Regions from separate parts of the Ruminococcus flavefaciens AE3010 genome, predicted to be linked through region 1. Evidence: predicted binding sites of a transcription regulator. Region 1 holds the regulator's gene; the other holds the start of a gene.
The links. Region 1 encodes NrdR, which represses ribonucleotide reductase genes. Its sites were predicted from a motif close to CACNANATNTNGTG; they were not measured.

Region 1 (6,015 bases):
TCCACGGTAAAACCATACTCCTCACACTTTTTCAGCATAGTTTCCAGAGCTCTTGCAGGCTCTCTGCCGAATGGACAGCCCTCCTCTGCCTCGCCCTGAACGCTGGGTATTGCCACTAATTCAGCAAGGAAATCTATCATTTCCTGCTTGTGGGCTTCAAGATAATCTCTGATCTTACTCATGATAATCTCCTATAAATTTGCAAATAGTTATCGGGCGGCGGAACGCCGCCCCTAAACAGTGATATAACACAAAAAACCGCAGTATATCTACTGCGGTGATTTGCGTGTACACAACGTCTTGCGGCGCTGTGTACCAAGAAAGAAAGGATAAATATGAAAAGAATTAATCAGTTAACAATTGCCTTCTCAGTTTCCTTATCGAAGATATGGATTCTGTTAGGATCGATAGCTACCTTGATGTCATCTCCGGGTCTTGCTGTAGATCTTGGGCTAACTCTTGCTGTAAGCGGGATACCCTCACAGAGGAGATAGAGGTAAGTCTCAGCACCCATCATTTCTGTAATTTCAACGTTAGTGTCGATAACACCTGTGGAAGCATTTGAAAGGTACATTTCCTCGTCGTGGATAGACTCAGGACGTACACCGAGAATGATCTCCTTGCCAACGTAAGCAGCGAGATCCTCGTTGACCTTTGACTCGGGAACGATGATCTGGTATCTGTTGCCTCTGCCGTTTGTTGCGCCGAATTCAACTATATACTGACCGTACTCTTCCTTGAGCTCTGCGTCGATGAAGTTCATCTGAGGTGAGCCGAGGAAGCCTGCAACGAACTTGTTTACAGGGTTCTCGTAGAGGTTCTGAGGTGTATCGATCTGCTGAACGAAACCGTCCTTCATACAAACGATTCTGTCACCCATTGTCATAGCCTCTGTCTGGTCATGAGTTACGTAGATAAATGTAGTACCCAGCTTCTTGTGGATCTTAGCGATCTCGGTTCTCATCTGAGCACGGAGCTTAGCGTCGAGGTTTGAGAGAGGCTCGTCGAGAAGGAATACCTTAGGTGAACGTACTATAGCACGGCCGAGGGCAACTCTCTGTCTCTGACCACCTGACATAGCCTTAGGCTTTCTGTCGAGAAGGTGTGTAAGGTCGAGGATCTTTGCAGCCTCGTTAACCTTTCTCTCGATCTCGTCCTTAGGAACCTTACGGAGCTTAAGACCGAAAGCCATGTTCTCAAATACTGTCATATGAGGGTAAAGAGCATAGTTCTGGAAAACCATTGCGATATCTCTGTCCTTTGGAGCGATATCATTAACGAGTCTGTCGCCTATATAAAGCTCGCCTTCTGAGATCTCCTCGAGACCAGCGATCATTCTGAGGGTAGTTGACTTTCCGCATCCGGAAGGTCCAACGAGAACGATAAACTCCTTATCTCTTATCTCTAAATTAACATCTGAAACAGCAACCACGCCGCCCGGATATTTCTTATAAATGTTTTTAAGTGTTAAGCCTGCCATTTTTAATCCTGTCCTCCAGTTAAAATTTTGTGCCGATATATTTTTTTCCACTATCAGCTATGATAATATGATACCATACTTTCCAAATAATTTCAAGTTGCTAAATTGCCAAAGTTACAAATAGTTGTTTATTAGATTTGCCGAAAAAACAGGGAAAAATTGACTGTAAAAAAGGTCAAAATCCTGTGGTTTGAACAAGTTTTCAACATCTTTGTGCAATAATTCCATACACTCTCCGATTGCCAGTTTTTCGGGCAAAATCAAAGCTCCCAGCGAAACGCGTGCCAGTCTTTCTACGTGATTGCCCACGGCAGCGAACATTCTTTTAACTTGGTGATATTTTCCTTCACAAATTTCTATCATTGCCAGTTTATCGCTGTTTTCCGCCGATTTTACGCGTGCGGGCAGACAAGTCTCCCCATCGGCGAGTTTAATGCCCTCGGCAAATTTGTTAATATAATTATTCTCAAATGGTCTGGCAAGTTTCACAATATATATTTTGGTTATTTTTCGGCGTGGTGACAATATTTGGTGAGCCAGCTCGCCGTCGTCTGTGATAAGCAGAGCGCCCGTACTGTCCTTGTCAAGTCTGCCTGCGGGGAACATGCCCTTTGTCCGCATTTCCTGCGGTATGAGCTTCAATACTGTCTCCCCGTCCTTGTCATCGGTAGAGCACACATAGCCCTGTGGCTTGTTCAGCAGTATGTACCTGTACCGCGAGCTTTTCAGCTCCTGTCCGCACACATTTACCGCAGCTGTATCGCTGTCTATTTTTGTGTCAGAGCGTTTCACAGCTGTGCCGTCAACGGTTATCTTTCCTTTTGCGGCAAGCTCCTTTATCTGACTTCTGGAGTACTCCGTGCGCTCGGATATGAATTTATCAAGTCTTATCTGCGCCATTGCGGCTCCTTTCGGTATAATGTACAAACATGGGTGAATAAGATTTACTGTAGAATGGACCTGTACAGGAGTGATCACATGAGAAAAACTATATTTATAGCGGCTGCATTTGCACTTGCGGCGTGCAGCGAAAAAGGCGAAACCACGGTATCCGCAGTACCTGCCGAAAATGCATCTCAGCGTATGGGCTACTTTGCCTCTCACGGCTGGGAGGTAGAGGAAATATCCGAGAAGACCGTGACTATACCCGAGAGCTTTTCCGATGTCTATGAGAAATACGCAGTCATGCAGGATAAACAGGGACTTCCTCTGCGCAGATACGCAGGCAGAAACGCAAGGCTTTTCGTCTATGAGATAAAAAATTACAGCCCCGAAAACAAAAAAATGCTTGCAGAGCTTCTCGTATGTGACAATACTGCCGTTGCCTCAATGGTATACAGTGAGGACAGCGGCAGTATAAGATTACCTGTAAGCTGATATCAGAATACGTTGAGAAGGCTTCCTACGAAAGGTATTCTGTAAGCCTTTCCCTTGATAGCACCGTAAATGAATGCGAAATCTATTCCGAGAATAACAAATGGCCAGAGTATTCTGAATACTACGCCAAAGATAGGGATAAGACCAAGTATTGTAAATATAATGCCAAGTACAATAGCTACGATAAGCCATGTAAGAGACTGATTTGCATGGAACTTGCAGTATGTTGAGTTTCCGTCGATACAGATCGGCAGAAAGAAAAGAATTGGAAGAAGATATGCGATAGCTGCAATTGCTGAATTCTTCTTGACCTCAGCCTCTGCAAATGTTCTCTCGGTGTTGATGTCGTTGAAATTCTCAAGGAAATTGTCCAGTCCGTTTGGTGTGCCGTTGTTACTCATGGTAAAACCCTCCATAAATTTTATATTTCGGAATTATCTTCCGTTTTTTGCTCTTTTCCGTCAAATTCGCTTATAGCAGCTACAAAGCTGTCGATATCGGTAAAGTCCTTGTATACCGAAGCGAATCTTATATAGGATATGGGATCTATCTCCCGCAGTCTGTCAAGCACCAGCTCGCCGATCTCGGTGGATCTGGCAACTGTCCTGAGAGCATTCGCGTAGTAGTTCTCCACATAATTTGCTATTTCCGTGACCTTCTCAGCCGAGACAGGTCGCTTTTTTATTGCCGAGACTATGCCGTTTATGAGCTTTGCCTTGTCAAAGAGCTGGACGCTTCCGTCCCTCTTTTCCACCATAAGCAGGGGGACCTCCACAGCTTCATAGGTGGTGAATCTCTCTCCGCATCTGACACATTCTCGTCTGCGCCTTGTCTTGTCATCGACAGGGCGTGAATCTATTACCTTTAAATCTTCATATCCGCAGTATGGACACTTCATAAGCTCTGCTCCCTGCCGTAAGGTTCAGTCATCCTGCTGAGCTTGTTATAGCTGGATATCAGGTCGCTTATACCCGAAAAACCGCTTCTGTAAAGCTCTAAGACAACGCTGCAATCAGGATTGTATACCGCAAGCTTTTCAAAGAACTGCTTAAAGTTGAATCGTCCCCTGCCTATGAGGAGGCAGTCGCCCATTTCTCCCGAATCGCTTATGTGGACATGACATATCTTGTCTCCCACCACGTCAAGGAACTTCATGGGGCTCTCGTTTGAGCGGACAGCCTGTTTTGTATCAAGCACAAAGGCAAATTCGCTGCCAAGCATATTCTTTATATCCTTTATGAATGACGCAGAGGCGCTTTTGCAGCGGGAAACGTTCTCCACTGCCACCGTGACACCAAACTCCTTACCCAGTCTGAAAAGCCTTGAATACCTTTCGCAGTAGAGCTCGGGAGTACATATTGAGGAGGGCTTGCCGCCGTGAAAAACAAAAATATCAGCTCCAACGATATTCATAAAACGGAAGTAAAGCTTGTAATATTCAAGCATATCGTCAATTCTTCTCTCGTACTCCGAAAAGAACATCTGCGGCTCTATTTCGCAGGTAAACGGATGTACTGAGGGGCATTTAACGTCGAATCTTTTCATAAGGTTCGCAACGCCGTGAGCGAAGCTCTTTTTCAGCTCGGAATGAGTATTTATGAACAGCTCAACGGTGGAAACGCCGTTGACAGCAAGTTCATAAAGGGCTTCTTCAATGGGCTTGGGATACAGGCAAGCTGTAGAAACACCTGCTATCAAAATTATCCCTCCCAACAATATAACGATACACTTTTATTATACCATATTCAGGTAAAAAGTCAATAAAAAATAATAATTTTGCTAAGCAAAATTATTATTTTTAGTGAATAGTCAGCAGAGAGTAGCGAGTAGTAAAAAATACATATCCAACTCTCTACTCACTACTTTCTATTAACTACTTTCTACTCACTACTTACTGATCAGGCGCATATGATACTGCGGAGGTGTTTATTTTGCTGAAAGAATTTTTTCTCGCATTCATCGTCAGTATCGACATATATCTTGCGGCAGCTGCCTGCTGCAACAGCGGCGTGAAGATACCCCTGAGCTCCGCACTCATAATAGATATGTTCTCGGCTGCCGTTTTATTTATTTCCGTTACCCTTTCAGATATTATTTCGGGCTTTATTACGTCCCATACTGTCCACGTCATCGGTACGGCTTTCCTTATCACCATAGGCTCGCTGAATATCGCAAAAAGCATACTGCGCAGCATTATACGGCGTATCTCCGAAAAGGACGGTATTTCCGTAAAAATGGGCGAGCTATCCGTATTCGTCAAGCTCTGTCTGGACGATTCCGCAGTTGATATGGACAGCTCCAAGGTGCTGTCCATGGGTGAAGCTGCCGTCCTTGCCATTGCAGGCTCTCTTGACGCTGCCGCAACGGGTCTGAGCTGCGGCGGTACGAATATATCCGCCGCAGGTGCAGCCGCAGCCGTATTCATCTGCGGAGCTGCCGCGCTGATACTCGGCTCTCTCACGGGCAGAAAAATATCCTCCCTGAACCACGACTTCTCGTGGACGGGAGGACTGTTTCTCATTATTTTTGCCGTAGTTTCGGCATAAAGCTATATTTCGTACACCACTATCTCGGGAGGACAGAAAAGCCTCAGCTTTCCCAGACCTGCCGACACAAGCAGCTTTTTTCCGCCGAAGTCATAGACTCCCTTGGCATTTTTCGGGAAGAAGCTGCGCTCGGGAGACAGCATTGCCACGCCGAAAAGACGCACTATGCCGCCGTGAACATGACCGCTGAATGTGTACTTTGCGCCCCATTCCGCATAGGCTTCGCCGAAAAAGGGATTGTGGGCAATGAGCAGCACCTCGCCCTCGGGACACTTTCCCAGAAGCTTGTTCAGCTCCCCCACATCAATGATGTCAAGGTCACGGTAGCCGCCGTCTTTCTTGTAAACGCCGTAGTTTTCAAGGAGCCCGAATATTTTCAGCTCCCTGCCGCGGATATTCACGGTGGTACTGCTGTTTTTCAGCATTATCTGGTCATTCCGCGCAAACATTTCTTCAAGCTTGTCGCGCATTTCAATATATATGCTCTGCTCATGGTTTCCGTATATCATATACACTGGAGCTATATTGCACAGCTCCCTCAGCGTCGCCTCGGCATTGCTGAGACCCTTGACGGACCTTGATACAAGGTCGCCGCTGAATATGATTATATCG
Region 2 (6,015 bases), 1.9 Mb from region 1:
AACTGACGGACGTCTGAAACGCGCAAAACTATCATCATAGTCTTTTTGATCCATAATGAATAATCTTTCCATAATATAGTCCCCTCGTTTTATCTCTTATCAAAGTTTCACCAAACTTTGATTTGGTGAAACTTTGTCTCTTTTTTCGTTAGTCTTATTATATCATTTTTGTGATACAATTTCAAGAAAACAGCTATAAAAAAGCTCCCTGTTACGGGAGCTTTCTGAAATTACTTTTTCTTTTTCTTGCTGCTATTGTGATTATTTGTCTTTGCAGGAGCGTTATTCTTAACAGGAGAAGCTTTTTCTACAGGTGCAGGAGCCACTTTAGCAGCTGGCTCAAGACATTTATAAACTACTGCAGCGATAACCGCACCAACAAATGGACCTACGATAAATACCCAAAGATCACTGATAGCATCTCCACCTGCTAAAAGTGCAGGACCGAGGCTTCTTGCAGGATTTACAGATGTACCTGTAAGACCTATTCCGAAAATATGAACAAGTGTAAGTGTAAGACCGATTATGAGTCCGCCGAATGAACCGTGCTTAGCATTCTTTGATGTAACTCCGAGAATAGTAAGTACAAATATAAATGTAAGGATTATCTCTACGATCACACCTGCGCCTGCATTACCATTTACACCTGCGAGACCATTAGCACCGTATCCTCCTGTCATATCTGTAACATCACCAAGATCAAAGATGAGTTTTAATGTACCTGCTCCCGCGATCGCGCCAAGGCACTGTGAAACGACATAGCCTACAAAATCAGTAAATGTCATTCCTCCGCTCAAAAGAACTCCAAGCGATACTGCAGGATTGATATGACATCCAGAAATATTGCCTACACAATAAGCCATACCGACAATAACAAGTCCGAATGCGAGAGCAGTAAGTATATATCCCCCGCCGTTCTTTGCGTCACAGCCTACCAGCATTGCCGTACCGCAGCCAAGAAGAACAAGCACGAATGTACCTATTACTTCTGCTACATATTTTTTGATTGATTCCATATAATTGCCTCCTTAACATATAAAATTATTTCGGATATACCGATAATTTAATTATATCATCATTTATACATTTATGTCAATATTTTCTAATAAAAAATACAGATAATTATTTATGCTCAATATTATGCAAATTGTAAAACACCCCACCCGCTTTACGGGTGGGGGTGTTTTATGGTTCTTTTTCGATAACTTTTCCGTTTTTAAGGCTTTCCTGACAGTCGATATATCTCTGGTTGGAGCTTCCGCGGAATTTTATTTCCCAATCCTTTTGTTCAAGGATAAACGGTCCATCTATGAGATAATCGGTCACAGCAAGCAAGTCTCCCCAATGATTCTGATCGCGCTCTTCAAAAAGCTTTTCAAACGTATAGCCCGTATATGTTATTATATCAAGTCCCAGCTTTTTTATCTCTCTGCCTAAATCAGCCAGAGCTTCTGCCTGACAAAAGGGCTCTCCCCCGCTGAATGTTACTCCGTCAAGCAATGGGTTCCCTTTTATCTTTTCAAGAAGCTTTTCTGTTGTAGTAACAGTTCCGCCCTCAAAATCATGAGTCTGTGGATTATGGCAGCCCTTGCAGTTATGCGGGCAGCCCTGAACAAATACAGTAAATCTTATTCCAGGACCGTCAACTATTGAGTCGTTGACGGTTCCTGCAATTCTGAGTTCCATTATATCACCTTATACATTATGCTTAACTCGGTCATGCTCTTCTGCACGCTTTCCGTTGTTAAAACGATCCAGTGTACCAACAAGATAGCCTGTGATTCGTCGTATCCTGTCAAACGCAACATTGTCGGAATGCTCTTTTCGTCCGCAGCAGGGACAGGTCTCACCGATGATGCCTGTGTATCCGCAGCAAGGGTCACGATCAACAGGGTGGTTGATAGCGCCATAGCCTATTCCCGACTCCTTCATGCAGCGAACGATCTTTTCAAATGCGCTGAGGTTCTCAAGGGGATCGCCGTCGAGCTCGATATAGCTTATATGACCTGCGTTAGTAAGCTCGTGGTAAGGAGCCTCTATCTTTATCTTCTCAAATGCACTGATAGGATAGTAAACAGGTACATGGAATGAGTTTGTATAATAGTCACGGTCTGTAACACCTTCGATTATACCGTACTTCTTGGCATCCATACGTACAAAACGACCTGAAAGACCTTCCGCAGGAGTTGCAAGAAGTGAGAAGTTAAGACCTGTTCTCTTTGATTCCTCGTCAAGACGCTTTCTCATTGAAGAAATGATCTCGAGACCGAGCTCACGAGCCTCTTCGCTCTCACCGTGATGAGCTCCGATAAGAGCCTTTAAGGTTTCAGCAAGTCCGATAAAGCCAACAGATAGCGTACCGTGTTTAAGTACTTCACCTACTGTATCATCAGGACCCAGCTTGTCGGAATCGATCCATATCCCCTGTCCCATAAGGAACGGATAGTTTCTTACTCTCTTCTGAGACTGAATATTGAAGCGGTGCATGAGCTGGTCGATAACGAGCTCCATTTTTTCCTCGAGCATTTCAAAGAACAGACCAACGTTATGGTCGGCCTTGATAGCAAGACGAGGAAGATTTATAGATGTAAAGCTGAGGTTGCCTCTGCCTGTAACGATCTCTCTTGAAGGATCGTAGTTGTTTCCGATTACTCTTGTACGGCAGCCCATGTATGCTATCTCAGTATCAGGATTGCCCTCCTTGTAATACTGGAGATTGTACGGTGCATCGATAAACGAGAAATTCGGGAAAAGTCGCTTTGCAGAAACTCTGCAGGCAAGCTTGAACAGATCATAGTTAGGATCATCAGGATTGTAGTTGATGCCCTCTTTGATCTTGAATATGTGTATCGGGAAGATAGGAGTCTCGCCGTTGCCGAGACCTGCTTCCTGAGCAAGAAGGACGTTCTTTATTACCATTCTTCCCTCAGGAGTTGTATCTGTACCGTAATTTATAGAGCTGAAAGGTGTCTGAGCGCCTGCACGGCTGTTCATGGTATTAAGGTTGTGGATAAGCGCCTCCATAGCCTGATAAGTAGCTCTGTCGGTCTCTTTTTCAGCGTTTCTTGTAGCGAAAGCCTGAATTTTCTCCGCAGTTTCCTTATCTGTATACTTCAGCAGAAGCTCCAGTTCCTTTTCCTTATAGCCGTTATCATTGGCAAGTGTTGGTTTAAGTCCGAAGTTTTCTGACATCTCTTTCTTTATTTCATCTATTGCTTCAAACTCGTTCTCAACTCCGCCTATAAGCGACAGAGCTCTTGCAACATTCTGTGTATATCTTGACGCATATGTTTTCTTTACGCCGTCAGCCATTGCATAATCAAAAGTAGGGATACTCTGTCCGCCATGCTGATCGTTCTGGTTGGACTGGATAGCGATACAGGCAAGAGCAGAATAGCTTGCAATATCGTTTGGCTCTCTGAGGAAGCCGTGTCCTGTGGAAAAGCCGTTAGTGAAAAGCTTTTTAAGATCGATCTGTGTACATGTGGTAGTCAGAGTATAGAAATCGAGGTCGTGTATATGGATATCGCCCTCGCGGTGAGCCTTTGCGTGTGCAGGCTCAAGGACATACATTTCATAGTATTCCTTTGCGGATACAGAACCGTATTTGAGCATGGTGCCCATAGCTGTATCGCCATCTATATTAGCGTTCTCACGCTTTATATCACTGTCTTTTGCAGGACTGAAAGTCAGCTCGTTAAGTACGCACATCAGATTGGTCTTCATCTCACGTGAGCGTGTACGCTCGTAACGATAGAGAATATATGCCTTTGCTGTTTTAGCGTGACCTTTTTCGATAAGAACTTTCTCGACGAGGTCCTGGATCTCTTCAACAGTTGGAGTTTTTCCCGGGTATTGTTCCTCATACAGTCTGCACACCTCGACTGCAACGTCCATTGCAACGTTGAAATCTGTACCTCCGCGAGCTTGTGCAGCCTTAAAGATAGCGTTTGCGATCTTCTCTATATTAAAAGGAACTTTTCTTCCGTCTCTTTTAATAATATGGATTATCATTTCTTTATCATACCTCCAAACACAATATATAGTGTCTCTCTTTTCAATCGTTCTTTATAAGTATATAGCATTATTCAATGAATGTCAATGTAGGTTATAGACAATGTAACTGTTGAAAAGGCGGAAGTTTTTAGAATATTCGTGCATAAATCATTTATAAAATAGGCTTTTAGCGATATTCCGAGCTTTGAAGCGGTCTACAGACAGTAAAACGCCCAAACACTATATATAGTGTTTGGGCGAAAAATTATACAATATGACAAAGCACATATTCGGCAATGGTTTTATATGCTTTTTCGGTAAGAGCACCTGTATCAGTGCTTATAAATTCTTTTGAGATATTTCCGTCAACTCCCTTTAGAGCTGTATTGGTGTCTATGCAGTATACATTGTTTGTGTTTGCAATAGAGAGAAGCTTTGTATTGAATTCGTTTATAACTCCGTTATCAATGGCGCCTCCCTCACTCGCGGGCGGAAGCTGCATAATGTATATATCTGCGTCTGTGAGATAGCCTCTTACGTTTTTTACTAACTCGGTATAGCTTGATATCATGTCATCTACAGATGATGTTCCGATATCATCTCCAAGCATGATGTAAACAACTTCGGGCTTCTTGATTTGCAGTATCTCATATACGGTTTTAGTTCCGTATGAAGACTCTAACGTATAAGTGTTGCAGTTCGCCGCACCGAGCTCTCCGCTTCCGATAATATCCGTAAGTCCCGTATACTTTCCCATATCGATAAGAGTATTGTCTGTTACCAGACAGCAGGAATCAAGATATGAGCTGTCCCTTGGCTGAGACTGAGCTATCGGATTTGTAACGGAAGAGCCGTTCTGCTGAACAGTCTGCGCCGAACCGTCTGAACCGCCTGAGCTTTCTCCGTCCGACTCTGCGGGAGGTTTTTCTTCAACAACAACATTTTCAAATTCATCACTGAAAAAATTCTCATTGAAGTTTGCCGCAACCATATATAATATGAAACACGCGGCAAACGAGAGCAGAAAAATCGAAATAAGTCCCCAAAAGCTGAACCTGACCTTTGGTCTGCCGCGTTTCTTGTCAGATATTCTTGTTATGCTTTTCTTTTTAGCCATATATACTCCTGAAATAATTAAGCGCCGGCTTTTTCAAGGCACACTGCGCTATGATTTGCCGTTACGGCAGTTACATATATTATACCTCTTTTTATTATTCTTTGCAATACTTTTAGGAAGTTTTATTTTATTTTTGCTTATCGTCTTGAATTATTCACGAAAAAGGACTATAATGGTATTATAATGTTTTAAGGAGGGATGATCTAATGATCCATTGCGGCAAACCAATGATAAAGGGCTTTTTTTAAAATTGAAAAGCGCGGTATCCCAACAAGAGGAGCTTCTCTCGAGTATCCTGTCTCTACGTTCTACGAAGGAGACAACAAGTTATGTGAAGTCCCTGTGGATACTACTCTCGGATATTACTGCTCGGAATGTGGTATGCTTATCGGAGTTTTCCCCGTTACTCACCCTACAGGCTTTGCGGGCAAGTATAATCAGGACATCGATGATAACATTGATATCCTACCTAAAAAGGTCTGTGTGGAATGCGGTGCAGAGATTGATCTTGATTACCCTCGCTGTCCATTTTGCGGTCATATCTATGAGGCAATATAGCAGCATAAAACGATAATTAATTTAATACGGAGGTATACATAATGAATTACAAGGAAAGCTTTATAAAATTCATGGTGGACTGCGGTGTGCTTACATTCGGCGAGTTCACGCTGAAAAGCGGAAGAAAGGCTCCTTACTTCATCAACTGCGGAAACTATAAAACAGGCGCTCAGCTTGCAAAACTTGGTGAATACTATGCCGAGTGCATCAAAGCAAATGATATCCCTGTAGATACCCTTTTCGGACCTGCATATAAGGGTATCCCGCTGGCTGTATCTGCTGTTGTTGCTCTGAGCAATAAGTTCGGCCTCGACGTTTCCTACTGCTTCGACAGAAAAGAAGCA

Region 2: N774_RS0102775 (anaerobic ribonucleoside triphosphate reductase) is a predicted target of NrdR. The motif match lies at 4,035-4,048, and genes of this name have one in related genera.

The regions. Positions count from the first base shown of each region.
Region 1 covers NZ_JAGT01000001.1:2,462,568-2,468,582, forward strand. Annotated here, with positions in the region: gene N774_RS0110740 (Sapep family Mn(2+)-dependent dipeptidase) at 1-182, opposite strand, end outside; gene N774_RS0110745 (ABC transporter ATP-binding protein) at 350-1,480, opposite strand; gene N774_RS0110750 (pseudouridine synthase) at 1,595-2,380, opposite strand; gene N774_RS0110755 (DUF4830 domain-containing protein) at 2,459-2,857, shown strand; gene N774_RS18310 (hypothetical protein) at 2,860-3,258, opposite strand; gene nrdR (transcriptional regulator NrdR) at 3,279-3,755, opposite strand; gene N774_RS0110770 (sugar phosphate isomerase/epimerase family protein) at 3,752-4,555, opposite strand; gene N774_RS0110775 (manganese efflux pump) at 4,789-5,403, shown strand; gene N774_RS0110780 (metallophosphoesterase) at 5,406-6,015, opposite strand, start outside.
Region 2 covers NZ_JAGT01000001.1:607,741-613,755, forward strand. Annotated here, with positions in the region: gene N774_RS0102760 (NUDIX domain-containing protein) at 1-72, opposite strand, end outside; gene N774_RS0102765 (MIP/aquaporin family protein) at 231-1,016, opposite strand; gene nrdG (anaerobic ribonucleoside-triphosphate reductase activating protein) at 1,186-1,686, opposite strand; gene N774_RS0102775 (anaerobic ribonucleoside triphosphate reductase) at 1,696-4,014, opposite strand; gene N774_RS0102780 (hypothetical protein) at 4,262-5,113, opposite strand; gene N774_RS19700 (hypothetical protein) at 5,456-5,671, shown strand; gene pyrE (orotate phosphoribosyltransferase) at 5,713-6,015, shown strand, end outside.